Regions from separate parts of the Latilactobacillus parafuchuensis genome, predicted to be linked through region 2. Evidence: a T-box and tRNA genes for the amino acid it is inferred to sense, from the RefSeq annotation. Region 2 holds a T-box; the other holds one or more tRNA genes.

What was found. The T-box of region 2 lies ahead of tyrS (tyrosine--tRNA ligase). A T-box ahead of a tRNA ligase gene usually reads a tRNA of that ligase, here a tRNA-Tyr.
Region 1: it encodes a tRNA-Tyr, which carries the amino acid that the T-box ahead of tyrS (tyrosine--tRNA ligase) is inferred to sense. The anticodon was not compared.

The regions. Positions count from the first base shown of each region.
Region 1 is NZ_CM143875.1:1,365,687-1,380,884, forward strand. It holds rRNA gene ACVPPQ_RS06720 (16S ribosomal RNA) at 1-1,090, shown strand, start outside; rRNA gene ACVPPQ_RS06725 (23S ribosomal RNA) at 1,313-4,231, shown strand; rRNA gene rrf (5S ribosomal RNA) at 4,322-4,438, shown strand; tRNA gene ACVPPQ_RS06735 (tRNA-Asn) at 4,445-4,517, shown strand; tRNA gene ACVPPQ_RS06740 (tRNA-Glu) at 4,557-4,628, shown strand; tRNA gene ACVPPQ_RS06745 (tRNA-Thr) at 4,637-4,709, shown strand; gene ACVPPQ_RS06750 (LTA synthase family protein) at 4,973-6,646, shown strand; gene ACVPPQ_RS06755 (PadR family transcriptional regulator) at 6,883-7,416, opposite strand; gene ACVPPQ_RS06760 (MFS transporter) at 7,555-8,760, shown strand; gene ACVPPQ_RS06765 (NUDIX hydrolase) at 8,821-9,411, opposite strand; gene ACVPPQ_RS06770 (peptide MFS transporter) at 9,753-11,213, shown strand; tRNA gene ACVPPQ_RS06775 (tRNA-Tyr) at 11,338-11,418, shown strand; tRNA gene ACVPPQ_RS06780 (tRNA-Gln) at 11,428-11,499, shown strand; gene ACVPPQ_RS06785 (ADP-ribosylglycohydrolase family protein) at 11,652-12,653, shown strand; gene ACVPPQ_RS06790 (purine-cytosine permease family protein) at 12,674-14,035, shown strand; gene ACVPPQ_RS06795 (PfkB family carbohydrate kinase) at 14,028-14,915, shown strand; gene proC (pyrroline-5-carboxylate reductase) at 15,056-15,198, shown strand, end outside.
Region 2 is NZ_CM143875.1:2,230,148-2,245,345, reverse strand. It holds gene ACVPPQ_RS11035 (DNA topoisomerase 3) at 1-626, shown strand, start outside; gene ACVPPQ_RS11030 (LacI family DNA-binding transcriptional regulator) at 670-1,662, opposite strand; gene ACVPPQ_RS11025 (galactokinase) at 1,802-2,968, shown strand; gene galE (UDP-glucose 4-epimerase GalE) at 2,987-3,979, shown strand; gene galT (UDP-glucose--hexose-1-phosphate uridylyltransferase) at 3,990-5,477, shown strand; gene ACVPPQ_RS11010 (aldose epimerase family protein) at 5,490-6,530, shown strand; gene ACVPPQ_RS11005 (cold-shock protein) at 6,629-6,829, shown strand; T-box leader at 7,123-7,340, shown strand; gene tyrS (tyrosine--tRNA ligase) at 7,393-8,655, shown strand; gene tdc (tyrosine decarboxylase) at 8,915-10,780, shown strand; gene tyrP (tyrosine-tyramine antiporter) at 10,859-12,283, shown strand; gene nhaC (Na+/H+ antiporter NhaC) at 12,374-13,765, shown strand; gene ACVPPQ_RS10980 (MFS transporter) at 13,875-15,198, shown strand, end outside.

The DNA of each region.
Region 1 (15,198 bases), 860 kb from region 2:
TGTATCTGATAGTAACTGATCAGGTAGTGACGGTATCCAACCAGAAAGCCACGGCTAACTACGTGCCAGCAGCCGCGGTAATACGTAGGTGGCAAGCGTTGTCCGGATTTATTGGGCGTAAAGCGAGCGCAGGCGGTTTTTTAAGTCTGATGTGAAAGCCTTCGGCTCAACCGAAGAAGTGCATCGGAAACTGGGAAACTTGAGTGCAGAAGAGGACAGTGGAACTCCATGTGTAGCGGTGAAATGCGTAGATATATGGAAGAACACCAGTGGCGAAGGCGGCTGTCTGGTCTGTAACTGACGCTGAGGCTCGAAAGCATGGGTAGCAAACAGGATTAGATACCCTGGTAGTCCATGCCGTAAACGATGAGTGCTAGGTGTTGGAGGGTTTCCGCCCTTCAGTGCCGCAGCTAACGCATTAAGCACTCCGCCTGGGGAGTACGATCGCAAGATTGAAACTCAAAGGAATTGACGGGGGCCCGCACAAGCGGTGGAGCATGTGGTTTAATTCGAAGCAACGCGAAGAACCTTACCAGGTCTTGACATCTTCTGAAAATCTTAGAGATAAGACGTTCCCTTCGGGGACAGAATGACAGGTGGTGCATGGTTGTCGTCAGCTCGTGTCGTGAGATGTTGGGTTAAGTCCCGCAACGAGCGCAACCCTTATTACTAGTTGCCAGCATTTAGTTGGGCACTCTAGTGAGACTGCCGGTGACAAACCGGAGGAAGGTGGGGACGACGTCAAATCATCATGCCCCTTATGACCTGGGCTACACACGTGCTACAATGGATGGTACAACGAGTCGCAAAACCGCGAGGTTAAGCTAATCTCTTAAAACCATTCTCAGTTCGGATTGTAGGCTGCAACTCGCCTACATGAAGCCGGAATCGCTAGTAATCGCGGATCAGCATGCCGCGGTGAATACGTTCCCGGGCCTTGTACACACCGCCCGTCACACCATGAGAGTTTGTAACACCCAAAGCCGGTGAGGTAACCTTCGGGAGCCAGCCGTCTAAGGTGGGACAGATGATTAGGGTGAAGTCGTAACAAGGTAGCCGTAGGAGAACCTGCGGCTGGATCACCTCCTTTCTAAGGAATAATACGGAAAACCTTGTACATTTGTTAGCGTCGAAACTTTGTTTAGTTTTGAGAGGTCTACTCTCAAACTTTGTTCTTTGAAAACTGGATAATAAGTAATATTAGATTTAAAAGCCGAGAAAAACATTGCGTTTTAAAGAGTTTTTTAATAGAAGTATGAATTAGTTCATATCGCTAAACTCAAATAATAACCCTTTACCGTAGGTAAAGATAGGTTAAGTTATAAAGGGCGCACGGTGGATGCCTTGGCACTAGGAGCCGATGAAGGACGGTACTAACACCGATATGCTTCGGGGAGCTGTAAGTAAGCTTTGATCCGGAGATTTCCGAATGGGGGAACCCAATACCTTTAGTCGGGTATTATCATTAAGTGAATACATAGCTTAATGAAGGTAGACGCGGGGAACTGAAACATCTAAGTACCTGCAGGAAGAGAAAGAAAAATCGATTCCCTAAGTAGCGGCGAGCGAACGGGGAAAAGCCCAAACCAAGAAGCTTGCTTCTTGGGGTTGTAGGACAGAACATTGGAGTTACCAAGTTAAGTTGTAATCGAATCAGCTGGGAAGCTGAGTCAAAGAGTGTGATAACCACGTAGATTAAACAACTTAACCTCCGTTCTGGATCCTGAGTACGGCGGAACACGTGAAATTCCGTCGGAATCCGGGAGGACCATCTCCCAAGGCTAAATACTCCCTAGTGACCGATAGTGAACAAGTACCGTGAGGGAAAGGTGAAAAGCACCCCGGAAGGGGAGTGAAATAGATCCTGAAACCGTGTGCCTACAATTAGTCAAAGCTCGTTAATGAGTGATGGCGTGCCTTTTGTAGAATGAACCGGCGAGTTACGTTTATATGCGAGGTTAAAGTGAAAAGCTGGAGCCGTAGCGAAAGCGAGTCTGAAATGGGCGAGTGAGTATATAGATGTAGACCCGAAACCAAGTGACCTACCCATGTCCAGGTTGAAGGTGTGGTAAAACACACTGGAGGACCGAACCCACGTCAGTTGAAAATGGCGGGGATGAGGTGTGGGTAGCGGTGAAATTCCAAACGAACTTGGAGATAGCTGGTTCTCTCCGAAATAGCTTTAGGGCTAGCCTCGGAATATTGGATCATGGAGGTAGAGCACTGTTTGGACTAGGGGCCCGTCTTGGGTTACTGAATTCAGATAAACTCCGAATACCATTGATTTAGTTCCGGGAGTCAGACTGCGAGTGATAAGATCCGTAGTCGAAAGGGAAACAGCCCAGATCACCAGTTAAGGTCCCAAAATTTATGTTAAGTGGAAAAGGATGTGGCGGTGCACAGACAACTAGGATGTTGGCTCAGAAGCAGCCACCATTTAAAGAGTGCGTAATAGCTCACTAGTCGAGTGCCGCTGCGCCGAAAATGTACCGGGGCTAAACATAATACCGAAACTGTGGGTGGACACGTAAGTGTCCGCGGTAGGAGAGCGTTCTAAGGGCAATGAAGCTAGATCGTAAGGACTAGTGGAGCGCTTAGAAGTGAGAATGCCGGCATGAGTAGCGAAAGATCAGTGAGAATCTGATCCACCGTATGACTAAGGTTTCCTGGGGAAGGCTCGTCCTCCCAGGGTTAGTCGGGACCTAAGGCGAGGCCGAGAGGCGTAGTCGATGGCCAACAGGTTGATATTCCTGTACTAGTTTATTTTGTTTGAACGATGGAGGGACGCAGGAAGCTAAGGAAAGCACACGACTGGAAATGTGTGTCCAAGCAACGAGTCTTGAGTTGAGTGAAATGCTTGATTCTATAAGGACAAGTTGTGATGGGGAGCGAAATTAAGTAGCGAAGTTCCTGATGTTACACTGCCGAGAAAAGCTTCTAGTGAGAAATAAACTACCCGTACCGTAAACCGACACAGGTGGTCGAGGAGAATATCCTAAGGTGAGCGAGTGAACTCTCGTTAAGGAACTCGGCAAAATGACCCCGTAACTTCGGGAGAAGGGGTGCTGACCGTCAGGTCAGCCGCAGTGAATAGGCCCAAACAACTGTTTATCAAAAACACAGGTCTCTGCAAAATCGTAAGATGACGTATAGGGGCTGACGCCTGCCCGGTGCTGGAAGGTTAAGAGGATGAGTTAGCGCAAGCGAAGCCCAGAATTGAAGCCCCAGTAAACGGCGGCCGTAACTATAACGGTCCTAAGGTAGCGAAATTCCTTGTCGGGTAAGTTCCGACCCGCACGAAAGGCGTAATGATTTGGGCACTGTCTCAACGAGAGACTCGGTGAAATTATAATACCCGTGAAGATGCGGGTTACCCGCGACAGGACGGAAAGACCCCATGGAGCTTTACTGTAGCTTGATATTGAGTGTTTGTATAGTTTGTACAGGATAGGTAGGAGCCGTAGAGATCGGAACGCTAGTTTCGATGGAGGCGTTGGTGGGATACTACCCCAACTGTATGACCACTCTAACCCGCGTCACTTAGCGTGACGGGAGACAGTGTCAGGTGGGCAGTTTGACTGGGGCGGTCGCCTCCTAAAGTGTAACGGAGGCGCTCAAAGGTTCTCTCAGAATGGTTGGAAATCATTCGTAGAGTGTAAAGGTATAAGAGAGCTTGACTGTGAGATTGACAAATCGAGCAGGGACGAAAGTCGGACTTAGTGATCCGGTGGTTCCGTATGGAAGGGCCATCGCTCAACGGATAAAAGCTACCCTGGGGATAACAGGCTTATCTCCCCCAAGAGTCCACATCGACGGGGAGGTTTGGCACCTCGATGTCGGCTCATCGCATCCTGGGGCTGTAGTCGGTCCCAAGGGTTGGGCTGTTCGCCCATTAAAGCGGTACGCGAGCTGGGTTCAGAACGTCGTGAGACAGTTCGGTCCCTATCCGTCGCGGGCGCAGGAAATTTGAGAGGAGCTGTCCTTAGTACGAGAGGACCGGGATGGACATACCTCTGGTGTACCAGTTGTTCCGCCAGGAGCATCGCTGGGTAGCTATGTATGGAAGGGATAAACGCTGAAAGCATCTAAGTGTGAAGCCCCCCTCGAGATGAGATTTCCCATTCCTTTATGGAAGTAAGACCCCTGAAAGATGATCAGGTAGATAGGCTAGGAGTGGAAGTACAGCGATGTATGGAGCGGACTAGTACTAATCGGTCGAGGACTTAACCAAAGGTGCAATGTTTTGGGCTTTTGAGATGATATTACTTATTATGCAGTTTTGAGAGAACGAAGTTCTTCTCAGTGCGAATAGCACAAATAGTGTGGTGGCGATAGCAAGAAGGATACACCTGTTCCCATGTCGAACACAGAAGTTAAGCTTCTTAGCGCCGATAGTAGTTGGTGGGAAACTACCTGCGAGGATAGGACGTTGCCACGCTGTTATTCCGGTTTAGCTCAGTTGGTAGAGCGCATGACTGTTAATCATGATGTCGTCAGTTCGAGCCTGACAACCGGAGTCAGGTAACGGTTGATATAAATCAATCGTTTTTTATTTCGGCCCGTTGGTCAAGTGGTTAAGACACCGCCCTTTCACGGCGGTATCATGGGTTCAAATCCCGTACGGGTCATCATTTTTGCCGGCTTAGCTCAGTTGGTAGAGCATCGGTATCGTAAACCGAGGGTCACAGGTTCGACTCCTGCAGCCGGCATTATAGATTCTCGTTTTAAAGTCCTAATTAATTTAGGACTTTTTTTGTTGTTTATGGGGGGAAGATGATGCTACGAAATCTTAAGGAAAGTTAATACTTTTCATCAAGTTGTGTTAAGTGGCATTGATTATTATGTGCTATAATCGTAGGTATTCGTAGAATTATAATTGAAAGAAATGAGTTAACTAGCATATTGCAAGTCTCGTTTTTTTAGACATTGTTCAAAAAAATTATCAATATTATATGGAATCGAGTTTATTTAGATGTCAAAAATTAATCAATTAGTTAAGAACCCAAAGAGTTTAAGTTTATTAACGACTATAAAGGTCCTGTTGATCAGTCTATTAGTTGTTATTCCCAATATATTAAACCATACCTATTCACATTTAGCAGCGGAGCTCGTTGAATTTGCTATTATTATCTTGATTACTCAGTTGCCAATTAAATTTTTTAAATATCCGGCCTATCTTTTAAGTTCATTACTCTTTTTAATCATCGTTGCGCAAGAGTGGGTTCGATTATTCTCAGGAACATTCACCACTAAAACCATGTTTGAAAATATTAATAATATTCATGCGTTAGGGCCTAGCTTACCGAAATATGTTGTTTTAACGGTTGTTGCAATTGTGCTTACTTTTTTACCAATGCGTTTTGGTTTGTTAAAACATCATAGATTGTTTACAGCAGGTTCAATTGTCGGTGTATTGTTAGCATTGACTGCCATCGTTATGTTTAAGCCCAATACGGCCATTAAAGCCAGTTATGCTTTGATGCAGGATTATCAAAAGGACTATGCAATTGAACATGCGATGAAATCTGAAAATCACACAAAAATATTGAAGGCTTTTGAGAATAAAAATATTAAAAGTGGTATCAATAAAAAGAATCTTGATAATATGAATGTTATCGTCATATTTGCCGAGGGAACTTCTAGGAAAGTTTTGGAAGACGATAAGTATCCAGATTTAATGCCAGCAATCAATCAATTTGCGAGTGAGTCGATTGATGTTCGTAATTATTATAACCACACGGCGCCAACCTATCGTGGCATTCGTGGTCAATTATATTCTAGCTATCAATTTAATGAAGGCTATGAAGGTGCAACGACAGCGAAACAGATGAAGCAACGGCTCAATACGAAACTGATTGGGTTGCCAGAAATTCTGAATAAAAATGGTTATACAACTGAAATGATTAATCCAGAACCAAAGCATAAACAGTTTACACCCTATCTTAATAATTTAGGCTTTAATAAAGTTATCTCTGGTGATTCAAGTCAGTGGGAAGGTAGTGGCTCAGGTACTTTTCTATCAGACAAAGACAATCTTAATTTATTGTTTAACCAAGCTAATTCCTTAAATCAAAAGGATAAGAAGTTCATGTTATCGACTTATACGTTACAAACACATAATGGTTGGGATACGGACAGTCAATATGGCGATGGTAAAAATGCAGTCCTCAATAAATTCCATAATTTTGACGAAGCATTTAGTGCATTCTATAAAAAATTTGAAAATAGTGATCTTAAAGATAACACGATTTTAATTTTAACGACTGATCACGCTAGTTATGCCTCACCAGAGTATGCATCGACTTTCGACGATAAACGGACTGCTTTTGCATCAACGGTGCCGTTGATGATTAAATATCCGAATAGCAAACATCAAGAGATTGATGTCAAAGGGCGCAATTCGCTTCTACTGACACCGACAATTTTAGATATGTTAAATATTGAAGATGAAAAGAATTATTTCATGGGAACTTCGTTGTTTACCAATGATGCGACTAAATATGAATATACGACAGAAATTGGTTCCGAATTCTATGATACGACTGGTGTTTTAAAGGCATTACCGGCAAGTAAAAAATCGATTAAAAGTGAAATTCTTAAATACGATTCAATCTCTTTGAACATGACCAATGTTGAAGGCGAATAAAAAGGATAATCGTAATTCTAACTTTGTAGCCGGTATAATTAGGTTTATCGACAATTCAAAAAACCATAATCATTGATATATCATGATTATGGTTTTTTTAGTAACAATAATTTTGGTTAAGTAAAATCAGAGTGGAGAATTCTAAAATATAATAACGCTTTTTATTTGGATTATTGGGTGCTTTTATTAATGGCTATTTTCAAGCCAAACACCAGTTGACGCGAACCGTATCTTTTTTAGTTGGTATTTAGCTGGTCGATGGTTGATTGGGCCCAGACACACCACTCGACTTCTGCGGTGCACATGATGAGCCGTCGCTCTAAGATTAGGTAGCGGCCTAAGTTGCGTTCTTTTTCAATTGTATCCGTAATAGCGTCGTATTCTTCGGTTTTTTGTTCGTACTTTTTTACCATTTTCCGATAGTGTTGTAACCGATCTTGTAGTAATTCGGTGGCCTGTTGATGATCCATTAAGGCAATCACGTATACTTTGGCTAAGAATTCATCGCGTTGTGATGGGGCCTTGTTTTCTTCGACTAACCATTCGGCAACGATTGCTTTTCCAGTTTCAGTTAGATGATAAATCTTTTTCTGTTTGTGAGTGGCATCATTTTCCACAGTGACGTAGCCTTGTTCGTGGAGTTTCCCGAGTGCGGTATAAATTTGGCTATGATGAGATTCCCAAAAAAGGGTTAAATATTGTTTTAATTCGTAACCACTACAGGGTTTACGGACTAACATGCATAGTAAAATGTAACTAAGTGTATTCATGAAATTCGTCCTCTAATCGATTGATTATTATCAGTATACCATGTTTATTTTGCTAAATCATGTCATTATTTAGTGTCATTATTGACAGGTTATGTAAAATGGTGTAAATTAGGCAAAAAGAGAGTGAGTGATGAATTAATGGCAGCACACAAAAATAAGGGGTTAAAATCGGCTTATGCAGTTGCGTTCACGTGTATGGTCGCCTTCATGGGCATTGGATTGGTGGATCCAATTCTAAAGACGATTGCGGTTAAATTAAATGCGACACCCGCGCAAACCACATTATTATTCACGAGTTACATGCTAGTGACCGGAATCATCATGTTATTTACAGGGTTCATTGCGACTCGAATCGGGGCTAAAAAAACGATCAGTGTTGGTTTAATCATTATCGTGATATTCTCAGCGTTAGCGGGACGTTCACAAACGATTACCCAGCTGATCGCTTTGCGAGCTGGTTGGGGATTAGGTAATGCGTTATTCTTATCGACGGCGTTATCCGCAATTATCGCAGTCATGTCAGATGAGTCCGAAAAAGCAATCATTTTGTATGAAGCTTCGATGGGCGTTGGGATGGCGATTGGACCGTTAGTCGGTGGTGTGTTGGGCAGTTTATCTTGGCGTTTTCCGTTTTATGGCGTGGCAATTTTAATGACGATTGCCGCGATTGCGATTACGGTGATGTTGGAACCAATCGCTAAAGCAAAGAAAAAAGCGCGCTTTTTTGACGGTGCGCGGGCGTTAAAAAATCATAAATTACGGTCAGTTGGGATCATTGCATTATTATATAACTTTGGCTTTTTTACAATTCTTGCGTACGCGCCATTTTTATTAGTCGGTTTAACGGCGATGCAAGTCGGGCTCGTCTTCTTTGGTTGGGGCGCGCTATTGGCCATGGCATCCGTCTTTGTGGCACCCTTCCTCGAACGGATGACCAATACATTGGTCGCGTTGTTAGTCGGATTAGGGCTTTTTCTGATTTGTCTGATCGTCATTGGGATTAATGCCGACCAACCAGTTTTAGTAGCAGCTGGCGTGATTGTGGCCGGTTTCTTCCAAGGTTTAGTTAACACTTTATTGACAACCGTTGCGATGGAAAATGATGCCATTGAACGTAGCGTGGCTTCATCAGCTTATAGTTTTATCCGGTTTACCGGTGGGGCAATTGCACCGTTTGTTGCGGGGAAAATTGCTGAGCATTGGAGCGCGCATTGGACTTTTTATTTTGCGGCGTTAATGATTCTAATCTGTTTTATTTTTGTGATTAAGAATCGACGGTATTTTGAAACGCTTGAAGAAGTGGATAAAGAATTGACGACGGCTAATAAAAAGATGGTCCGTTAATCATGTTTAATTAAAAACGCGTCACGAATCAGCTAATTGATTCGTGACGCGTTTTAATGGTTAATGCAGCATTAGGCCGTGATTAACCCATTGCCAAAGGAGCAATTGAGTTCGACCAGAAACTTTTTCATGGTCCAAAATAGATTGGGCGGTTTGACGATCGACCCAAACGGCATCAAGGGCTTCTGCGGCTTCTAAATGAGCTTTTCCGGGAGTTGCATCGGTAATCACACAAATAGCCTGAGTGATGGCACCATCGGTAATCCCGGGCGTCGAATAACTGGGTTTAAAGATTTGTTGAACCATAACGTGTTGATAACCGGTTTCTTCTTGAATTTCACGCTGAATCGTTTGCGCAACGGTTTCGCCGGGATCAATTAAACCAGCTGGACTACCATAGATGTAGTCGTTGAGTGGTAAACGGAACTGTTTGACGAGGAGAACTTGACTGGCATCTTGGTTCAAACAAAAGATGCCGACCGCCGCCGCTTTTAAAGGTTGTTTTAAAGTGTTGACGGTCAGGTCAGCTTGGCGACTGACAAAATGGTAACGAATGAGTTGTTGATCAAGATTTTGATACGTGGCTTCGTAATAGTTGAGCCAGCGATCGGTTAATTGGTTTTCAAGGGTGAGTAATTTAAAAGGGGTCATTCATTTTTACCTACTTTCTATCACATATTGTACACTGAAAACCGTTAATTAAAAATAGATGGGAATACTAACTTAATTATCAGTTAGTTTAGTTAGTTAATTGGATTAATATGAAGTAATTTTGAAAAAAATAATGTAAATGATAATAGAATCAAGCATTTTATTGAAAAAATAATTGATTTAAGATTAAAATAAGATTATAATGGCATTTATAGATTCTAAGCAAATGATAAGAAAGTTCTTGGATAGCGAAATTCTAGTGGTTAGAATAGGCTATTTTTACAGTCGCTATCAGATTCTTAGTTTCCAAAAATAACAAAGTATTAGGTGGGGTATTTATAATGGAAAAGAAACACGAAAAAACATTCTTTGGTCAACCGCATGGCCTATCGACGTTATTCTTCACAGAAATGTGGGAACGATTCAGTTATTACGGGATGCGTGCGATTTTACTATTCTATATGTATTTTGCGTTAGATAAAGGTGGTCTTGGTTTTGATAAGACGACGGCAATGTCAGTCATGGCCATTTACGGTTCACTGGTTTACTTAGCCAGTGTTGTTGGTGGTTGGTTGAGTGATCGTGTCTGGGGCAGTTTTAAAACGGTCTTCATTGGTGGGGTCCTCATCATGTTGGGCCACATTGTCCTATCGATTCCGATGGGCGCAACTGCTTTGTTTATCTCAATTGCTTTGATTGTGGCGGGGACTGGGTTATTAAAACCAAATGTTTCTGAAATGGTCGGCAGTCTCTATAGTGAAACTGATCGTCGTCGGGATGCTGGGTTCAGTATGTTCGTCTTCGGGATTAACTTAGGGTCATTTATAGCACCAATCTTAGTTGGGGCCGTTGGGATGTCAATGAACTTCCATCTTGGGTTCTCATTAGCCGCCGTTGGGATGTTCTTTGGTTTAATTCAATATTGGCGTGGTCGGACTCAATTTAGTAAAGAAAACTCAAAAGCAAATGATCCCATTGCGAGTGCTGAATTGAAGAGCGTTATTCGTAAAATCGTGATTGGTGTCATTGTGATTATCATTGCGGTGCTTGCGTTACAATTCACTGGTCATTTAAATATTGATAATATCGTGTTGGCCATCTCAATTGTAGCCATTGCGTTACCCGTTATCTATTTCTCACGAATGTTATCAAGTCAAAAAGTCACTAAAAAAGAACGTTCACGTGTTATGGCGTATATTCCACTCTTCATCGCCGCTGCTATTTTCTGGGGAATTGAAGAATCTGGTTCAGTCGTTTTAGCCTTGTTTGCTGAAGATCGAACTGTCCTACACATTGGAAGCTGGCATTTAGCTGCCGCAACTTTCCAATCCTTAAATCCATTCTTCATCATGTTATTAACACCATTCTTCGTTTGGTTGTGGAGTACTTGGAAGAAACAACCTTCTGCGCCTGGTAAATTCGCGGTTGGTTTAATCTTTGCCGGTGTGTCATACATGGTTATGTCTTTACCTGGTTTATTACACGGAACCGCTGGTCGAGTTAGTCCTTTCTGGTTAATCGGATCATGGTTCATCGTTGAAATCGCTGAAATGTTAATTTCACCGATTGGCCTTTCGATTACCACTAAATTAGCACCAAAAGCATTCAAGTCTCAAATGATGAGTATGTGGTTCTTAGCGGATGCTGCGGGCCAAGCGATTAATGCACAACTCGTTCGTTTATATTCACCACAAACTGAAATTAAATACTTCTTAGGCATCGGGATTGTTAGTGCAATCTTCGGGATCATTCTCATTTTCTTCGTGAAACCAATTCACAAGTTAATGGAAGGTGTCGACTAAGTCGATTAATATTAAAAAATCTTGATTATTTATACATAATCAAGATTTTTTTTGCATTTTAGGGTTGCAATTAGGCCCAGAATTTTGTAAGATAATATAGTTGAATCGATGAGATACAACTTATGGAGGAGTAGCGAAGAGGCTAAACGCGGCGGACTGTAAATCCGCTCCTTCGGGTTCGGTGGTTCGAATCCACTCTCCTCCATTTTTTTATTGGGCTATGGCCAAGCGGTAAGGCAACAGGTTTTGATCCTGTCATGCGTTGGTTCGAATCCAGCTAGCCCAATCAATGTATAAGAAGCTTGTTTTGAGACAGTAAAATGTTGATAGAACAAGCTTTTTATTTATTTGAAATATAATGAAAGCGGTTAACTTGATTGGGTGATCGAGATTGAACGTTCACTGATAAAAAATATTTAGACGTGGGGGAAACTGATAATGGATACGGTAGACAGGATACTCGGGACTTTATATGGGCAAGCGATTGGTGATGCGATGGGGATGCCATCGGAACTATGGCCAGTCGAACAAATAAAAAAACAATTTAAGGGTAAGATAACTCAATTTTTGGATGGTCCGGCCAATAATGATGTTGCTGTTAATTTTACATATGGTCAGTATACAGATGATACAAATCAAGCATTAGCAATATTGGATTCTTTGATTGAAACTGATTGGCAACCCGATAGCCATAATTTGGTGGCGCATATTATGAAATGGGCGAACGAAGTCGGTGCATGGAATCATAATATTCTAGGTCCCAGTAGTAAGGCTGCATTAATGGCAATTAAAAATGGTGATAATCCTAGCAATATTACGGATAAAGCTTTAACGAATGGGGCAGGGATGAGAATTGCGCCAATTGGGGTTTTATATCGACCTGAAGAACTTGATGCGCTAGTGCAGATGGTCTACGAAGTGACTAAGATAACGCATTCTAGCGACGTTGCGATTAGCGGGGCATCAATGATTGCAGGGGCCGTTAGCGGCGCAATTGCTGATTTCTCCTGGGATGGGATAATCAAGCATGCTTTAGACGCGAACGACAGGGGATTGAAGATGGGCACTCCGACTTGGGCTGCGAAAAATCACGATCGAGTTATTCTTGGAATCGAGCTTGCTCATAAATTTAGTAATAATGATACGGCCTTTTGTACCGCTATCTATAATTTGATTGGTACTGGAACGATGATTTCTGAGAGTATTCCTACAGCGGTTGCAATGGCCTACTATGCAAAAGATGTCAAAAAATGTGCACTTCTTTCGGCAAACTTAGGTGGTGATACGGATACTATCGGCGCCATGGCAACTGCTATTTGCGGTGCTAAACAGGGGTATCATACGATTGATCAAGAATGGATTGACATTATAGATCGGAAAAATCCAGAACATCACTTTTATAACTATGCTGAAAAAATGAGTGCCTTTATAAAAAAATAATGTAAAAAGGATGATTATGAATGGATGAAGAAATCAGAGTACCAGAGCGCGATAAAACATTAACACCTGGTAAATTATTTTATAATTGGTTTGCAGCTAATGTTGGAATCATGGGATTTGTCTATGGGGCAATCATTGTTAGTTATCAATTATCGTTTGTACAAGCAATTTTAGCGGCCTTCATTGGGTCGCTATCATTCTTAATTCCTGGATGGGTCGCAATGATTGGTCAAAAAGAGGGAGTAACCACGTTTAAGTTGAGTCGAGCAGCTTATGGGATATATGGTAATAAAATTCCAAATTTGATTGCTTGGATCAACATGGTCGGTTGGTTAGCGGTTAACATTATTACCGGGACCTTATTGTTATTGTCTTTGTTTAGAATATTTAATCTTAGAAAAAATGGTATGAATACAGCGATAGCCATTTTAATTTTCGGTGGCGTTGTGGTGTTATCAGGTCTGTTGAATGAAAAAACGTTAGCTAAAATACAAACTTGGTTAAGCTGGGTTTTTGGTTTGTTGACGGCCGTTATTCTACTTATTTTCTTAGTTCAGGCTGATTGGCACCAGGCGATTAATTCACCTTCAGGTAGTTGGTTTAAGGGGTTTCTGCCAGCCGTTAGCATTGTTGCAGCCGGTTCTGGTATTTCGTGGTCGATGGCGGCTGCAGATTGGGGGGCCTACGTAAAGCCCAAGACTAAACCAAGCGCTACTTTTTGGAATACAGCTATGGGAGGCGCACTACCACTGTTTGTTCTGATGGTTGGTGGTATTTTGCTTAGTACGATTGAACCGGGGCTCTCTTCAGCAAGTAATCCATTTGATGTGATGTATTCGGCTTTACCAAGTTGGATTGGACCGATGTATTTCTTGGTTGCGGCTGGGGGACTTATTCCACAATGTATCGTATCTTTAAGATCTGCAAAAATAAACTTGGCAACAATCGGAATCAATATTTCTCAAAAAGCATCTCTTGGGTTACATGGGACTATCGTCATTGTCATTCCAATATATGTCTTGTTTATTTCAGGAGATTTTTTAAGTAATTTTGAATTGTACTTAAATTTCTTGGGGATTTGTTTAGCAAGCTGGGTAGCAATTTTTCTGTGTGATAGTCAGATGTTTAGAAAGGAGGGTTATGCTGAGTCTTTAATCATAATGACTTCGCCCGTTAAGTATAATATTGGTGGGATTGTTGCTTGGATTATTGCCACAATTACAGGATTTCTTTTTACAAATAATGCAATTTGGACGGGCCCGTTCGCCCATGGTATTTTTAAAGATAATAGTTTAGGCGTATTTGTTTCCGCGATAGCAGCAATTATTTGTATGATGATTGTTAACGTGCTACGCCCTAAAAAGGAGAAAAATTATGGATAAAGCATTAATCATGGGTGAAGTATTCGTAGATGTAATCATTAATGTGCCACAATTACCCGATTCTGGTGGGGATGTTCTTGGGGATCTTCAAGCAACTAATATTGGCGGTTCGGCCTTTAATACTTTTGGGGCAATCCAGTATGCGCAAGGAGCAGCCGATTTGTTTGTACCAGTAGGCGAAGGGACTTATGCCGATATTATTCAAAACGAGTTTAAACGGCTCAATATCACAAGCCCGTTACTGATTAACGGTGATGATAATGGTTGGGATATTTGTTTAGTAGAACCCAATGGGGAACGTAGTTTTTTGACAATTTCGGGAATAGATAGTCAAGTTCAAAAAGAGTGGTTTACAAAAATTAATTTGGCGGATTATCAGTATTTTTATTTGAGTGGTTATCAGGTTGAATCTGAATCGAATGCTACCTTAATTTTGAATGAATTGGAGAAGAGACGAACCAATTCATGGATTATTTTTGATGCTTCGCCGAGAATTAAGTATTTAAAGAAAGCCACACTTAATTTAGTATTGAATACGGCTAATCTGTTGATTCATTGCAATCAAGATGAAATCGAATTTCTAGCGGGTTTTAAGGGGACTATTCAGGAAATGGCAACTGCTCTTTTTAATAGCACTCAAAGTCCAATCATCGTGACGTTGGGGAGCCAGGGGACGTATTTTATAACTAAAAATGATTCTGGTATTATACCAGCTGAGGAAGTCGAAGTACTTAATACGATTGGTGCAGGAGATACACACTGTGGTGGGATGCTACATGCACTTTGTAACGGCGCGAGCCTCAGGTTGGCAATTGAATACGCTAATCATCTCGCAGCAATTGTGGTTGCACAAGAAAGCGGTAATCTGTTGTTGAATTAATAACTGAGTTGGATTGTGAGTCATGATTTTATATTTTTGTGTCGTTTAGAATCTGAAAAAACTGGTATGGGTGGTTAAATAGTTGACTTTATAAGGCTAGTTCGTTATCCTTTGAAAGAAATAAAGGAAGAGGTGCACTTATGAAAATTGGGTTTATTGGTGTCGGCAATATGGCACAAGCGATGATTAAAGGGTTGATTAAGGCTCAAAAAATAACATCAACTGATATTTTGGTCCATAGTGCACACGCCACGACTTATGAAGCTGTCGCAAAAGAATATCA
Region 2 (15,198 bases):
CAACACGAGCGGAAATTATCGAAAAATTGGTAAAGACCGAATTGGTGACCCGTAATGGCAATCATTTAGCGACGACCCCTAAAGGTCAGCAACTATTAAAATTAGTCAATAAAAGCCTGGTATCGCCTGAATTAACCGGTCAGTGGGAACAATCACTCGAAGCGATTGCCCATGGTCAGAAGCAACCTGAGGCCTTTATTCAAGAGATTGAAACGGCTACGAAACAACTAGTCACCGAAATTAAGACGAGCCAAACTGAATACCACGATTTTGCGTTGACTAATAAAAAATGTCCAGAATGTGATCATCCATTAAAGGAACGCAATACCCGTGATGGCAAGATTTACGTTTGTACCAATTGTCATTATCGTCGTCGCAAAGATCCGAAGATTTCCAATCATCGTTGTCCACAATGTCATAAGAAAATGGCGATTGTTGAAGGCAAAAATGGCGCCTTCTTCCGCTGTTTAACGTGTGGCACGACCGAAAAAATGATGGACAAGAAAGATCGTAAAAAGAAAATCTCAAAACACGAAGAACAACGTTTATTGAAACAGGTCAATCAAGAAGATGAACCTGCTGAAAGTCCATTAGCAGCCGCATTGCGCAAAGCGATGGAGAAGTAAAAAATAGCACGCCACCAGATATATTTCTGGCGGCGTGCTGTTTTTATTTCGAACTATTGCGCAAGGTTAACGTTGTGCCAATCGTAATCACTTGGGGAATCACTTGGTCGGCGTTGAGTTGTTTAATCAACAATTCAGCGGCGGCTTGACCCATTTGATCGGTGTAGACTTTTACCGAGCTTAAAGTCGGGAAGGTGTATTGGCAAATTGACGTATCGTTAAAGCTAATCAAACTGAGTTGTTCTGGGACTTGGATCCCGGATTCATGTAAAGCGCGGAGGGTCCCGACAGCCATTGCATCGTTAGCGATAAATAACGCTTCCGGTAAATCAGTTGAATGTTCTTTTAAAAGTTGCATCGTTAATTGATAACCAGATTCTGGGGTGAAATCGCCCGTTAAAATCCATTCTGGATGATATAGGTTTTTGGCGGTTAAATAAGTTTCAAAATGGGTTAGTCGTGGATCGATGCCAAGTTGAACTTGATCGGCGGTACTTTCTTGACCGGTCAGCATCCCAATTTTAGTGATTTTTTGAGCGATGAAGTGGTCAAGCACGCTTTTAATCGGTGATTTAAAATCGGTCATCACACAGCTGATTTCATAATCCAAGGTATTCATATCAACAAAAACTAAATTAGGGTTTAATTTCTTTAAACGTTGGATTTGAGCTGGGCTGTATTTACCAATCACAATCACGCCGAGCGCGTCAGAAAGGGTGTTGAAGGGGTCGTTTTGGAAGAAACGGGTGACTTCATAACCCAATTCCTGTAATTTCGTTTCAACGCCTAAGCGAATCGACAAATAATAGAGATCTTCCAACTCTTCTTTGGCGGTATACCATTCAACGATGGCAATCCGACCGTGTTGCGGATTATTTTTTTTAGGACTCTTCGTGTAATTTAATTGTTCCGCTGCTTCAAAAATCCGTTGGCGCGTTTCGTCGCCAACTGATAAAGTTTGATCATAATTTAAGACGCGAGAAACAGTTGCGTTCGAAACGTTGGCTAATTGGGCGATATCTTTAATGGTTGCCACAGGCGCACCTCTCAATTCGTTGTTTACCTATCTAGTTTAGCATATTAAAACCGATTAAAACGTTCTTTTTAAAAAAATAGTTTGATTTTTTAGTAAATATTTAGTAAAATGAAAGCGATTAATAAAGGAGGAATTTATGATGAACATGACAGACTTGAAAAACGCATTTAAAGACACTTATAAAACCGAAGCTGAGGCCAGCTATTTTGCACCCGGCCGGATTAATTTGATTGGTGAACATACCGATTACAATGGTGGTCACGTTTTCCCAACGGCGATTACCTTAGGGACTTATGCAACGGTGGCGAAACGCGACGATCAAACCTTTAAATTAATTTCCGGTAACTTTGAAGACGCCGGTGTGATTTCATTTGACCTAAGTGATCTTTCTTATCAAAAAGCACATAACTGGGCGAATTATCCAAAAGGGATGATTGTTTATCTTCAAGAACAAGGTTATACAATCAATCACGGTTTGGATATTTATCTAAAGGGTAATATTCCCAATGGTGCTGGGTTGTCATCATCAGCCTCAATCGAGTTATTAATGGGTGTCATTCTTGAAGATCAATTTAACTTAGATATTGATCGCGTTGATTTAGTTAAGACTGGTGTGATGGTTGAAAATAAATTTATCGGGGTTAACTCTGGTATTATGGATCAATTTGCAGTCGGCATGGGTAAAGCGAACCACGCAATTTTATTAGATACGAATACCTTGGATTACGATTTAGTCCCAATTGATTTACAAGACAACGTGATTGTCATCATGAATACCAACAAACGCCGTGAATTAGCAGATTCTAAATATAACGAACGTCGTAGTGAATGTGAAGCTGCACTTGCGATTTTACAAACTAAAAATGATATTCAATCATTAGGCGAACTCGATAATGAATCATTCGATTTACAAGCCTATCTGTTACAAAACGAAACGTTATTGAAACGGGCGCGGCATGCTGTTTCTGAAAATCAACGGACGATGAAGGCCCGTGAAGCCTTGAAAGATAACGACCTTGAACGTTTTGGTAAATTAGTCAACGCTTCACACGTGTCATTGCAATTTGATTATGAAGTAACCGGTATTGAATTGGATACCTTAGTTCAAACCGCATGGGAACAACCTGGTGTCTTGGGTGCCCGGATGACTGGTGCTGGTTTTGGTGGTTGTGCAATTGCGATTGTAGCTAAAGATCAAGTTGAAAATTTTGAAGCCAACGTTGCGAAAGTTTACACCGCTAAAATTGGTTACGCACCAAGCTTCTACATCGCAGAAATTGCGGATGGCGCAAAGAAATTAGATTAATTTAAGGGGGAATCTTTAATGTCAATTTTAGTTTTAGGTGGGGCCGGTTATATCGGCTCACACACCGTCGATCAATTAATCAACCAAGGTTTCGATGTCGCCGTTGTCGATAGCTTAATCACTGGCCACCGCGCCGCGGTCAACACGCAAGCGCGGTTCTACGAAGGCGATATTCGCGATAAAGATTTTATGCGGACCGTCTTCGACCAAGAAGACGTTGAAGGCGTGATTCATTTCGCGGCTTTCTCAATCGTCCCAGAATCCATGAAAGCACCACTTAAATATTTCGACAACAATACTTACGGCATGACTGCCTTGCTCGAAGTCATGACGGAATTTGATGTTAAGAAGATTGTCTTCTCATCAACGGCGGCCACTTATGGCGAACCGAAAACCATTCCAATCAAAGAAACCGATCCACAAATCCCCACCAATCCTTACGGCGAAAGTAAGTTGATGATGGAAACCATGATGCGATGGGCAGACAAAGCTTACGGCATCAAGTTCGTCGCATTGCGTTACTTCAACGTCGCTGGCGCTAAAGCGGACGGTTCAATTGGTGAAGATCACCATCCCGAAACCCATTTATTACCTATTGTCTTACAAGTCGCTGCTGGCGATCGCGCCGAACTCTCAATCTTCGGTGACGATTACGAGACACCAGATGGCACCAACGTCCGTGATTACGTCCACGTGTTGGACCTCGCCGATGCGCACATCTTAGCCTTCAAATATTTGGCAGCGGGCAACGGCAGTAACGCCTTCAACTTAGGCTCATCAACTGGTTTCTCAAACATGGAAATCGTCAAAGCCGCTCGTAAAGTGACTGGCAAAGCGATTCCAACTCAGATTGCACCCCGCCGAGCTGGCGATCCCAGCACCCTGATTGCCGCTAGCGACAAAGCACGGGGCACATTAGGTTGGCAACCACAATATGACGATATCGAAGCGATTATCGAAACTGCTTGGAACTGGCATTTAAGCCATCCAAACGGGTATCAAGACAAATAGAGGGCAAATTATGCAAGCAAGAGAATTGATTCAAACATTTATTGAAAAAGTACTCACTTTTCCAGCGACTGATTATACAAAAGACGATCAACAATATTTATTTAATGTGGTCTTAGACCTAGTGGGTGAAGCGGATGCCGCAGCGATTGCGCCAGCGAGTCAGCAGTTAATTGATTTAAAAGAAGCACTACTTCAATTAGCAATCGCCAATCATCAAATTAACGATTTAGCGGCCGAACAAGACATTTTAGGGGCCAAGTTGATGGATTTGGTGACACCACTTCCTAGTGCGGTTAATCGCAATTTCTGGACGTTGTATGCGACTGATCCGCAAAAGGCATTGGCTTATTTCTATGAATTAAGTCAAGCTAATGACTACATTAAAGTTGCGGCGATTGCTAAGAATATCGCGTACGATGTTGATACACCATACGGTCCCTTGGAAATTACGATTAATCTGTCTAAACCGGAAAAAGATCCGAAACAAATTGCGTTGGCTAAAACGATGAAACAAACCGGTTATCCCAAATGCCAACTCTGTTTGGAAAACGAAGGGTATGCGGGCCGCTTAGATTTCCCAGCCCGGCGTAATCATCGGATTGTTCGTTTTGAAATGGACCACCAAACATGGGGTTTCCAGTATTCACCTTATGCTTATTTCAACGAACACGCGATTTTCTTGGACGGCAAACATGAACCGATGGTAATTGACGCAACAACTTTCAGTGATTTATTAGGGATTGTCAAACAATTCCCCGGTTATTTTGCGGGGAGTAACGCCGATCTACCCATTGTTGGGGGGTCGATTTTGACCCATGAACATTATCAAGGTGGTCGCCATGATTTTCCAATGGCTAAAGCAGCGATTGACACACCAATTCAATTCAAAGGTTATGCGGATATCAAAGCCGGTATTGTTAATTGGCCAATGTCAGTCATTCGGTTAACTGGCGATGATGCAGGTCAAATTGCCGACTTAGCGACGACGATTTTGGACCGGTGGCAACACTATAGTGATCCCGAAGTCCAGATTTTAGCGCAGGACACTGACGGCACACCACACCATACGATTACGCCGATTGCGCGGATGCGCGGCACACAATTCGAATTAGATTTGGTCTTACGCGATAATCAAACGTCAGTTGAATTTCCAGATGGCATCTACCATCCACACGCTGATGTGCAACACATTAAAAAAGAAAATATTGGCCTAATTGAAGTCATGGGCTTGGCCATTTTACCACCCCGGCTTAAAACCGAAATGGCCGAAGTTGAAAAGTATTTGTGTGACCAACCCAACGAGATGGCAGCCTATCATCAAACGTGGGCTGACGATATTAAACGGGCACAAAACGTGACGCGTGCAAATGTCACTGGAATTGTCCAAACAGCAGTCGGTAAAGTCTTTAAACGCGTATTAGAGGATGCCGGTGTTTATAAACGAAATTCACAGGGACAAGCGGCTTTCCAACGATTTATTCAAAATATCAATCAATAGGGGGCAACAATCATGAAATATTGGCGTCAGGAATTTGGCACGATTGATGGGCAAACGATTTGGCAACACTGGTTAGAAAATAGTCAGGGCTACCAACTGGCTGTGATTGATTATGGAGCTGCAATTACTAATTTGGTGTTACCTGATCAAGCTGGTCAGTTTAAAAACGTGGTGATTGGTTACGATAATTTAGCGGACTATATCAAACAGGATGCTTATTTTGGTGCGACGGTAGGCCGTGTGGCTGGTCGAATTGCGCAAGGAACCTTTAAATTAGATGAGCAGACCTATCACACCCCAATTAACAATGGCGCCAATACTAATCATGGTGGGCCGAATAGTTTTGAATCGAAAGTCTGGCAAGCGACCGTCACTGAAAAAGTGGATGCGATTAGCGTTAGCTTTACATTGACTAGTCCGGATGGGGCCAATGGGTTTCCAGGTAATTTGCAAGTGACGACGACCTATACGTTGACCGAAACCAACGATTGGTTGGTTGATTATGCAGCGACAACGGACAAAAAGACGTTATTTAACCCTACATGTCACGTTTATTTGAATCTGACCGGTGATTTTGACCAAGATGTTGCTGATCATCAGTTATTGATTAACAGCGATTATTTCAGTGAAATTCAAGCTGATGGCATTCCAACTGGCCGATTGGTACCCGTAGATAATACGGTCTTTGATTTAAAGCATGCACGACCAATAGCCGATGCTTTTAAGAGTCAAGCCAAACAAAATCAATTGGTGACAGGCTATGATCATGCCTTTTTATTGAATAGAAAAATCACGAACGTGGATGCAAAATTAACGGAACCAACAAGTGGTCGCACGATTACGATTACCACTGAGGGTAATGCGATTGTGATTTATACGGCCAACGGATTTGGTAGTGAGCCTAATTTGACCAAGCAACCGATTAAACCACACGTAGCGGTCGCAATTGAGGCCCAGATGATGCCGGATGCGATTCATCATCCGGACTTTGGTAATATCGTTTTAGACGCTGATCAAGCCTATCATCGTCAAACGAAATATCACTTAAATTAAAATTAGTTTTCAGTTTGCATGCGGTTTCAAAATCGCGTATAATAGTGTTTGTCTAGAAGATGACTAGATAATATAGTGAATTTTAAAGGAGCAACATCATGGAAAAAGGTACAGTAAAATGGTTTAACAATGAAAAAGGTTTCGGCTTTATCTCGGTCGAAGGCCAAGAAGATATCTTTGTACATTTCAGTGCAATCCAAGACGAAGGCTTTAAATCATTAGAAGAAGGCCAAGCCGTTGAATTCGATATCGTTGAAGGCAACCGTGGACCACAAGCTGCTAACGTTTCAAAACTATAATCGAAGATAAAACAAGCTGTGACATAATCCAATTATCAATTGGAAATGAAGCTAAAAAAGCGGTCCATCCCAACTGAGGATAGAGCGCTTTTTGAGATTGGCGGGAATTGATGATCCATAGCACATAGCTAAGAAAAATAATTGTTTAATATAAGTGCCCCAAGACTGATGTCAGGCCACTTTATGTATAAGGTATTTTTAAATAAGTATGATAGATTTAAAATTAAAATAAAAAAATAAAAGAAAATCGTTGACAACTACAACGCTTTCTATTATGATTGGCCTTATAGAAATATAGAGCGATTGAGAAGCATAGTAGATTTGATAATCCATTTTACAGAGAGTTAGGGTATGCTGAGACCTAATAAATATTATCGAATCGAATTACACTTTCTGCAAGAGTGATCGCACGTGTGATTTACGTTAAAATCGAGAGTGATATAGATTAAAGTGCACTTTAATCTATATAACACGGGTGGTACCGCGAAGATGCTAATTATTCGTCCCTGTAATCTTAATTTAATTAAGATTGCAGGGACTTTTTTGTATAGGAGGAAATTTTGATGAAAAAAAATATTATTGATGAATTAACATGGCGGGATGCAATTAATCAACAAACAGATGCTGATGGGTTACGTGAGCTGGTTGAAAATAACAAGATTTCTTTATACTGTGGTGCGGATCCAACTGGAGATAGTTTACACATCGGGCATTTAATTCCCTTCATGATGATGAAACGATTCCAATTGGCTGGTCATCATCCTTACATCTTAATTGGTGGTGGAACTGGTAGTATCGGTGATCCAAGTGGTCGTAATTCTGAACGACAATTACAGACTATGGAAAAAGTACAAAAAAATGTTGAAGCTTTAACGGTTCAAATGCGGAAATTATTTGGTAAAGACGCGAACGTTACTTTTGTTAATAACTACGATTGGTTATCAAAAATTTCATTATTAGATTTTTTAAGAGATTACGGAAAAAACTTTAACATCAATACAATGTTGGCCAAAGATATTGTTGCGAGTCGTTTAGACGTCGGCATTTCATTTACTGAATTCACATACCAAATTCTTCAGTCAATTGATTTTAAACATTTACATGATGAACATAATATTCAATTGCAAATCGGTGGTGCTGATCAATGGGGTAATATTACTTCTGGGATTGATATGATCCATAAGCTAGAAGGTAGTGATGAACCTGTATTTGGTTTAACAATTCCATTGATGCTCAAGGCTGATGGTACCAAATTTGGTAAAACGGCAGGTGGTGCCGTCTGGTTAGATGCTAAAAAGACTTCACCATACGAATTCTACCAATTCTGGCTAAACCAGGATGACCGCGATGTGATTAAGTACTTGAAATTCTTTACATTCTTAGAAGAAGATGAAATCAAGGACCTAGCTCAAAAAGTTGCGACTGAACCTGAAAAACGTGAAGCACAACGTCGTCTAGCGGAAGAAGTAACATGCTTTGTTCATGGTCAAGAAGCACTTGATGAAGCTGAACGGATTACTGAGATATTATTCTCTGGTGATATTAAAGCGTTAGATGTTGCTGAAGCTGAACAAGCCTTTGAAAAAGCACCAACGGTTGAGATTACTAGTGAAATTAAGAATATTGTTGATTTCTTAGTAGATGCCAAAATTGAATCGTCGAAACGTCAAGCACGTGAAGATGTGACAAATGGTGCGATTACGATTAATGGTGATCGCGTGCAAGATACCGATATGGATATCAATCCAGTAGATAGTTTTGACGGTAAGTTCGTCATCGTTCGACGTGGTAAGAAGAATTATTTCCTAGCACGTGTAACAGACTAGAGACGTTTTAAATATTAAAGATGGCTTTTGTATTTTATACTATTGTAATTCTCCGCTTATAATTAATTAAGTGTAATATATTTAGTATAACCCCAAAATAAATACAATTGTAAGAAATAGCTGCTTCTATAGTAGCTATTTTTTTGTGGTTTAAAGTTGACGTAGTCAACTACATTTCTGGGTTTACATTTACAGAACAAGGGCGTATTCTAATGTATGGGGTTACACAATATATATATTTTAAGGAGGATTTTTTGCTATGACTAAGAATAGTTTTAATGCAAAAGAGACAGATCTATCTGCACTATTTATCGGTGATAAGGCTGAAAATGGTCAACTTTATAAGGACTTGTTAAACAAGTTAGTTGACGAACATTTAGGGTGGCGTCAAAATTATATGCCACAAGACAAACCTATGATTTCAGCTGAACAACAATCATCACCTGAATTCCAAGGAACGGTTAATAATATGAAGGACGTTTTAGACGAACTTTCTGCTCGTTTACGTTCACAATCAGTTCCTTGGCACAATGCTGGTCGTTATTGGGGACATATGAATTCTGAAACCTTAATGCCAGCTATTTTAGCATATAACTATGCGATGTTATGGAATGGTAATAACGTTGCGTACGAATCATCACCTGCAACCTCACAAATGGAAGAGGAAGTTGGTTTAGAATTTGCAACCCTAATGGGCTACACTAATGGTTGGGGACACATCGTTGCTGATGGTTCATTAGCTAACTTAGAAGGATTATGGTATGCACGTAATATCAAGTCTCTTCCATTTGCAATGAAGGAAGTTGATCCCGCAATTGTTGCTGGCAAATCTGATTGGGAATTGTCAAATATGTCAACTAAAGAGATCATGGATTTAGTTGAAGCCAACGGCGATAAGATTGATGAAATTAAAGCTAAATCAGCTCGCAGTGGGAAGAATCTTGAGAAGCTTGGTAAGTGGTTAGTACCACAAACAAAACATTATTCATGGTTGAAAGCTGCTGATATTATCGGAATTGGTTTGGATCAAGTTATCCCAGTACCCGTTGATTCTAACTATCGTATGGATATTAATGAATTAGAAAAACTTGTACGTGACTTAGCAAGTAAAGAAATCCCAGTTCTTGGTGTTGTCGGAGTTGTTGGCTCGACTGAAGAAGGGGCTGTTGATAGCATCAACGAAATTGCAGAATTACGTAACAAGCTTGCTAAAGATGGCATTTACTATTACTTACATGTTGATGCTGCTTATGGTGGTTATGGTCGTGCTATCTTACTTGATGAAGATAACAAGTTAATTCCTTACAACGAATTACAAAGTAAGTATGCTGAATACAACGTCTTTACTGAAGATGAAAATCTTATTTCAGAACATACTTATAACGCTTATGCTGCTTTCCCAGAAGCTGAATCTGTTACGATTGATCCCCATAAGATGGGATACATTCCTTATTCAGCTGGTGGTATTGCAATCCAAGATGTCCGTATGCGTGACGTTATTTCATATTTTGCAACTTATGTATTTGAAAAAGGTGCAGATATTCCAGCATTATTAGGCGCATATATTCTTGAAGGTTCTAAAGCCGGTGCAACAGCTGCTGCGGTTTGGGCTGCTCATCGTACGTTACCATTAAATGTTACTGGTTATGGTAAATTAATGGGTGCTTCTATTGAAGGGGCACATCGTTTTTATAATTTCTTAGGCAATTTAGAATTTAAAGTTGGCGATAAGACAATCGAAGTCCATACTTTAACAAATCCTGATTTCAATATGGTTGATTATGTCTTCCAAGAAAAAGGCAATACTAACCTTGAAGAAATGAATGAATTGAACCACGAATTCTATAATCAAGCATCATATGTGACAGGGAGTATTTATGGCAATGAATATTTAACATCACATACTGATTTTGCAATTCCTGATTATGGGAACAGTCCATTTAAGTTCGTTAATGATTTAGGGGTTTCTAAAGAAGGCTGGGAAAAAGCTGGTAAAGTGACAGTTTTACGTGCAGCTGTTATGACACCATATATGAACAAAGAAGATAACTTTGATTATTTTGCTCCTAAAATCAAACAAGCTATGCAAGAAAAATTAGAAGCCATTTACGAAAACCGTAAATAATTTTAACAATTCTTTAGCTTAAGAAAGCCGCGTATGCGGCTTTCTTGTTATGGAACAAAAATCGGAGGAATGTTTAATATGGAAAATAAACAAGCAAATAAAATTGTTTTGGGGACATTTATAGGATTAACAATGGCACTATGTGCAACTGTTCGTAGTATCCCTACGTTAGCAGCTACAGGCTGGGCTCAAATTAGTTATTCAATCTTTGCGGTACTATTCTTTGCACTACCAATTGCTTTAATTGCAGGCGAATTAGGAACGTCAATGCCTGAAGAAGGTGGCCCCCAACTTTGGGTTAAGACTGCCTTAAATAGTAAATTAGGTTTCGTGACAGCTTGGTTACTTTGGGTTCAAATGTTCCCAGGCATGGTAATGGTTGCTTCTACAATTGGACCATTGCTTGGTAATTCGTTTGGCAATCCAGACTTAGGAAATAATCACTGGTTTGTTTTAGGTTGTATCTTAGTTTTTTATTGGATCATTACACTTTTGAATTTAAAATTTGATATGGCTAAAGTCGGCGGTAATTTTGGCGTTTGGTTAGGTGTTTATATTCCAATCGTTGTTATGGCGGCATTAGGTATTGCTGTATTAATTAAAAACGGTATTATGCCTGGTGGGACTTTAGGACACTTTTCGATGGATAAATTAATTCCAGCCAAGGATGGCTTATCTTCATTGAAATATATGGCTGGTATCTCATTCATTTTTGTTGGGATTGAAATGTCATCAGTATTTATTCCACGCTTACACAATCCTTCTAAAACATTTACAAAAGGAATTTTTATTTCATTAATCGGATTAGTTTTATTAAACTTAGTCAATGCAATGTTGGTTTCAAATGTTGTGCCTAGTGGGAAAATGGAATTATCAAATATTACACAACCAATTTTGATTTATTGTAATATTTTAGGATTACCATCAATTATCGCTAACATTTTTAGTTTTATGGTATTTATTGGGGTTCTCTTGCAATTATCTGCATGGGTAACTGGCCCATCAAAGACGATTATTCAAGTTGCTCGCGATGGCTACTTACCATCAAAATTTGGTTTTCACAAGCAAAATCAATACGGTGTTTCTAGAAATGTTGTTTTAACACAATCAGTTGCAATTTCATTATTTGCCTTGTTATATGGTTTCATGAAAGATGTTAATGGCGTCTTTTTAACATTAACAAATGCAACAACTATTTTATACGCAATTGTTTACCTATTAATTGCGGTTGCAGTCTTGAAATTACGTAAAGATCAACCTAATCTTAATCGTCCATATCGGATTGGTAAAAAAGGTAACGGTCTAGTTTGGACTGTATCCCTTGCATTAATTTTAGGGATTGCAATTATCATCTTTGCAACATTATTTACAACAACGCTTTCGCAATCAGTATTAGTTGTAATCATTTCTGTTATCTTTGTTGGTATTCCATTTGTTATTAGTGCTTTCAAAAAAGAACAATGGTTAGTGGATACTCAAGCGGATTTAAAAAATAATAAGTAGTTTTTAAAATTAGGTCGGTTCAGATTAATGAACCGGTCTTTTTTGATTAGTTACTAAATATTAAATTAATTAGTTAAAGGAGTGTTAAAAATGACACAAGAAAATAAGCATTCGATGAATATAGTTGAGGCAATCGTAATTCTGATTGTAATGCTCAGTATTTTAGGCATATTAATTATCAAATTTCAAATTACACCACATATTCCAATATTGATGGTTTTTACATTGCTTATGTTTTACGGTAAGATTCGTGGTTATTCTTGGGATGAAATTCATGATGGCATTGTTGAAGGCATTAAACCAGGCATCATTCCAATTATTATTTTTTTATTAATTGGGGTATTAGTCGCTACTTGGATTGCTGCTGGGACTATCCCAACAATCATGGTCTATGGATTTAAGATCATTTCAATCAAATATTTTTTGCCAACCACTTTTATATTATGCGCACTTGTCGGCATTACTGTCGGAAGTTCTTTTACCACCATTTCAACAATTGGGATTGCACTATTGGGGATTAGTCATATATTAGGCTTTTCTTCAGCGTTGACGGCGGGCGCAATTGTATCAGGTGCATTTTTAGGGAATAACTTATCACCACTTTCAGATACCACTAATTTGGCTTCTGGTTTAGCTAAAGTTGATTTATATGAGCATATTAAAAGCATGCTACAAACTGCACTACCGTCAGCAGCCATTACTTTTATTTTTTATTTAGTGGTTGGGGGTGGCGCTAAAGATGGGGCTATGGCAAGCATTCAAAGCATGTCTCATATTTTACAAAGTAATTTTGACATTTCATTTTGGAGTATATTGCCAGTATTAGTACTATTCATATTCGCGTGGTTTAAAATCCCAGCAATCCCTTCACTATTAACTAGTTCGTTAGTATCGGTTTGTGTGACACTTTTGAGAGGGGTACAACAACTAACGCTAAAGGAAATTTGCGATATGTTAATGAGTGGCTACGTCTCACAAACTGGTAATAAGCAAATTGATGGTTTGTTATCACGTGGTGGGATAGAAAGCATGCTTGGTTCAGCTGCACTAATTATTTTGGCTTTAGCGCTCGGGGGACTGTTGATTAAATTTCAGGTTATTACAACTTTAATTAATCAAATTCAAACATTTGTTAATACGCCAGGTAAGTTAATTATGATGACGATTTTTAGTTCCGTTGGGATTAATTTTTTGGTGGGCGAACAATATCTATCTATTATTTTACCAGGTGAAACATTTAAATCTGCGTACGATAAAATCGGATTAGATCGTAAATATTTAAGTCGGACGTTATCGGCAGGTGGTTCAGCAGTCAATTCATTGGTACCATGGGGCGTTAGCGGTATTTTTATTTCTGGAACACTAGGCATAAATCCACTCGAATATGTTAAATTTGCAACTTATTCATATATTGAACCGTTGATGACTATTTTAATTGGTTTTACAGTAGTCAGTTGGCACTATTATAAAAAAGCTAAATAGTTCGTTATGTTTAATAATAAGCAATCAGTCGATTGACTATATTTTATTTTCTGAAAATAGCGTATAATAATCAAGATTGAATTTTATTAAAATGAAAGAAAGTGACTAAATGGCATTAAGCTACGCAGATAATCCGAAGGTTCAAAAGAATCGTTGGTGGATTCTGACCGCCGTGGGCTTGTTTACATTCATGGCAACTTTAGATGGTAGTATCGTTAATATCGCGCTACCAGTGATGAGTAAAGATTTAAAAATTCCGATGAACCAATCTGAATGGATCGTCTCGATCTACCTGATTGTCATCTGTTCCTTATTACTATTATTTGGTAAGGTTGGCGATGCTTTTGGCAAAGTCAAAGTCTTTAAGATTGGGACCGTCTTGTTTGTTTTTGGATCATTATTATGTGGTTTCAATAGTGGTTTAACCGTTCTGTTGATTGCGCGGGCGATTCAAGCGCTAGGCGCGTCAATGACGATGAGCAATAATAACGGGATTATCACCGAAGTTTTCCCGATTAAAGAACGGGGACGGGCACTAGGCTTAACCGGATCGTTCGTCGCGTTAGGCAGTATTGCTGGCCCCGGAATTGGTGGTTTAATCTTGTCCCACTTTAGTTGGGGTTATATTTTCTGGATTAACGTGCCGATAGGGATTTTAACGATTATCTTTGGTCAATTTGTTTTACCTAAAGATATTATTAAAACCCATGAGAAGATTGATTATTTTGGATTCGCTGGTTTTGCATTATTAATTGTCAGCTTATTCTTAGGCGTTTTCATTGGTCAACAAGTTGGGTTTACTCAACCGGGTGTCTTAGCGTTATTCGCACTTGCGATTATCAGTGCGGCAGCCTTTGTCTGGATTGAAAACCATGTTGAAAAGCCGTTGTTATCATTCCGTTTATTTAAGAATATTGATTTCAGTTTAAGTTTATTATGTGCTTTTCTAATTTTCATCGTGACGTTCTTCTTCAACGTGATTGCACCATTCTATCTTGAAAATGCACGTGGGTTCGAACCGAGTACCGCGGGCTATATCCTGATGATTTTCCCAATTGTCCAAGTGATTGCCGCACCGATTGCCGGCACGATTTCGGATAAAATTGGTCCAGAATTATTAACTTTTGTTGGGCTAGTTTTGATTTGTATCAGTCAAATCGGTTATATGACGATGAGCTTACAAACGCCAGTCTGGTTGTTCATGTTCTTCGTCGGGCTCGTTGGTTTAGGCAATGGGATCTTCCAAGCACCCAATAATACGATTGTTATGAGTTCCGTCGATGTCAAAGACTTAGGGATTGCCGGCGGAATCAACGCCTTAGCGCGAAACCTCGGTATGATTTTCGGGATTTCATGTGCCACGACCGTTTTATTCTCAGCAATGAGTCGTGAATACGGTCATAAAGTGACGACTTATTTACCAGGACATGCGG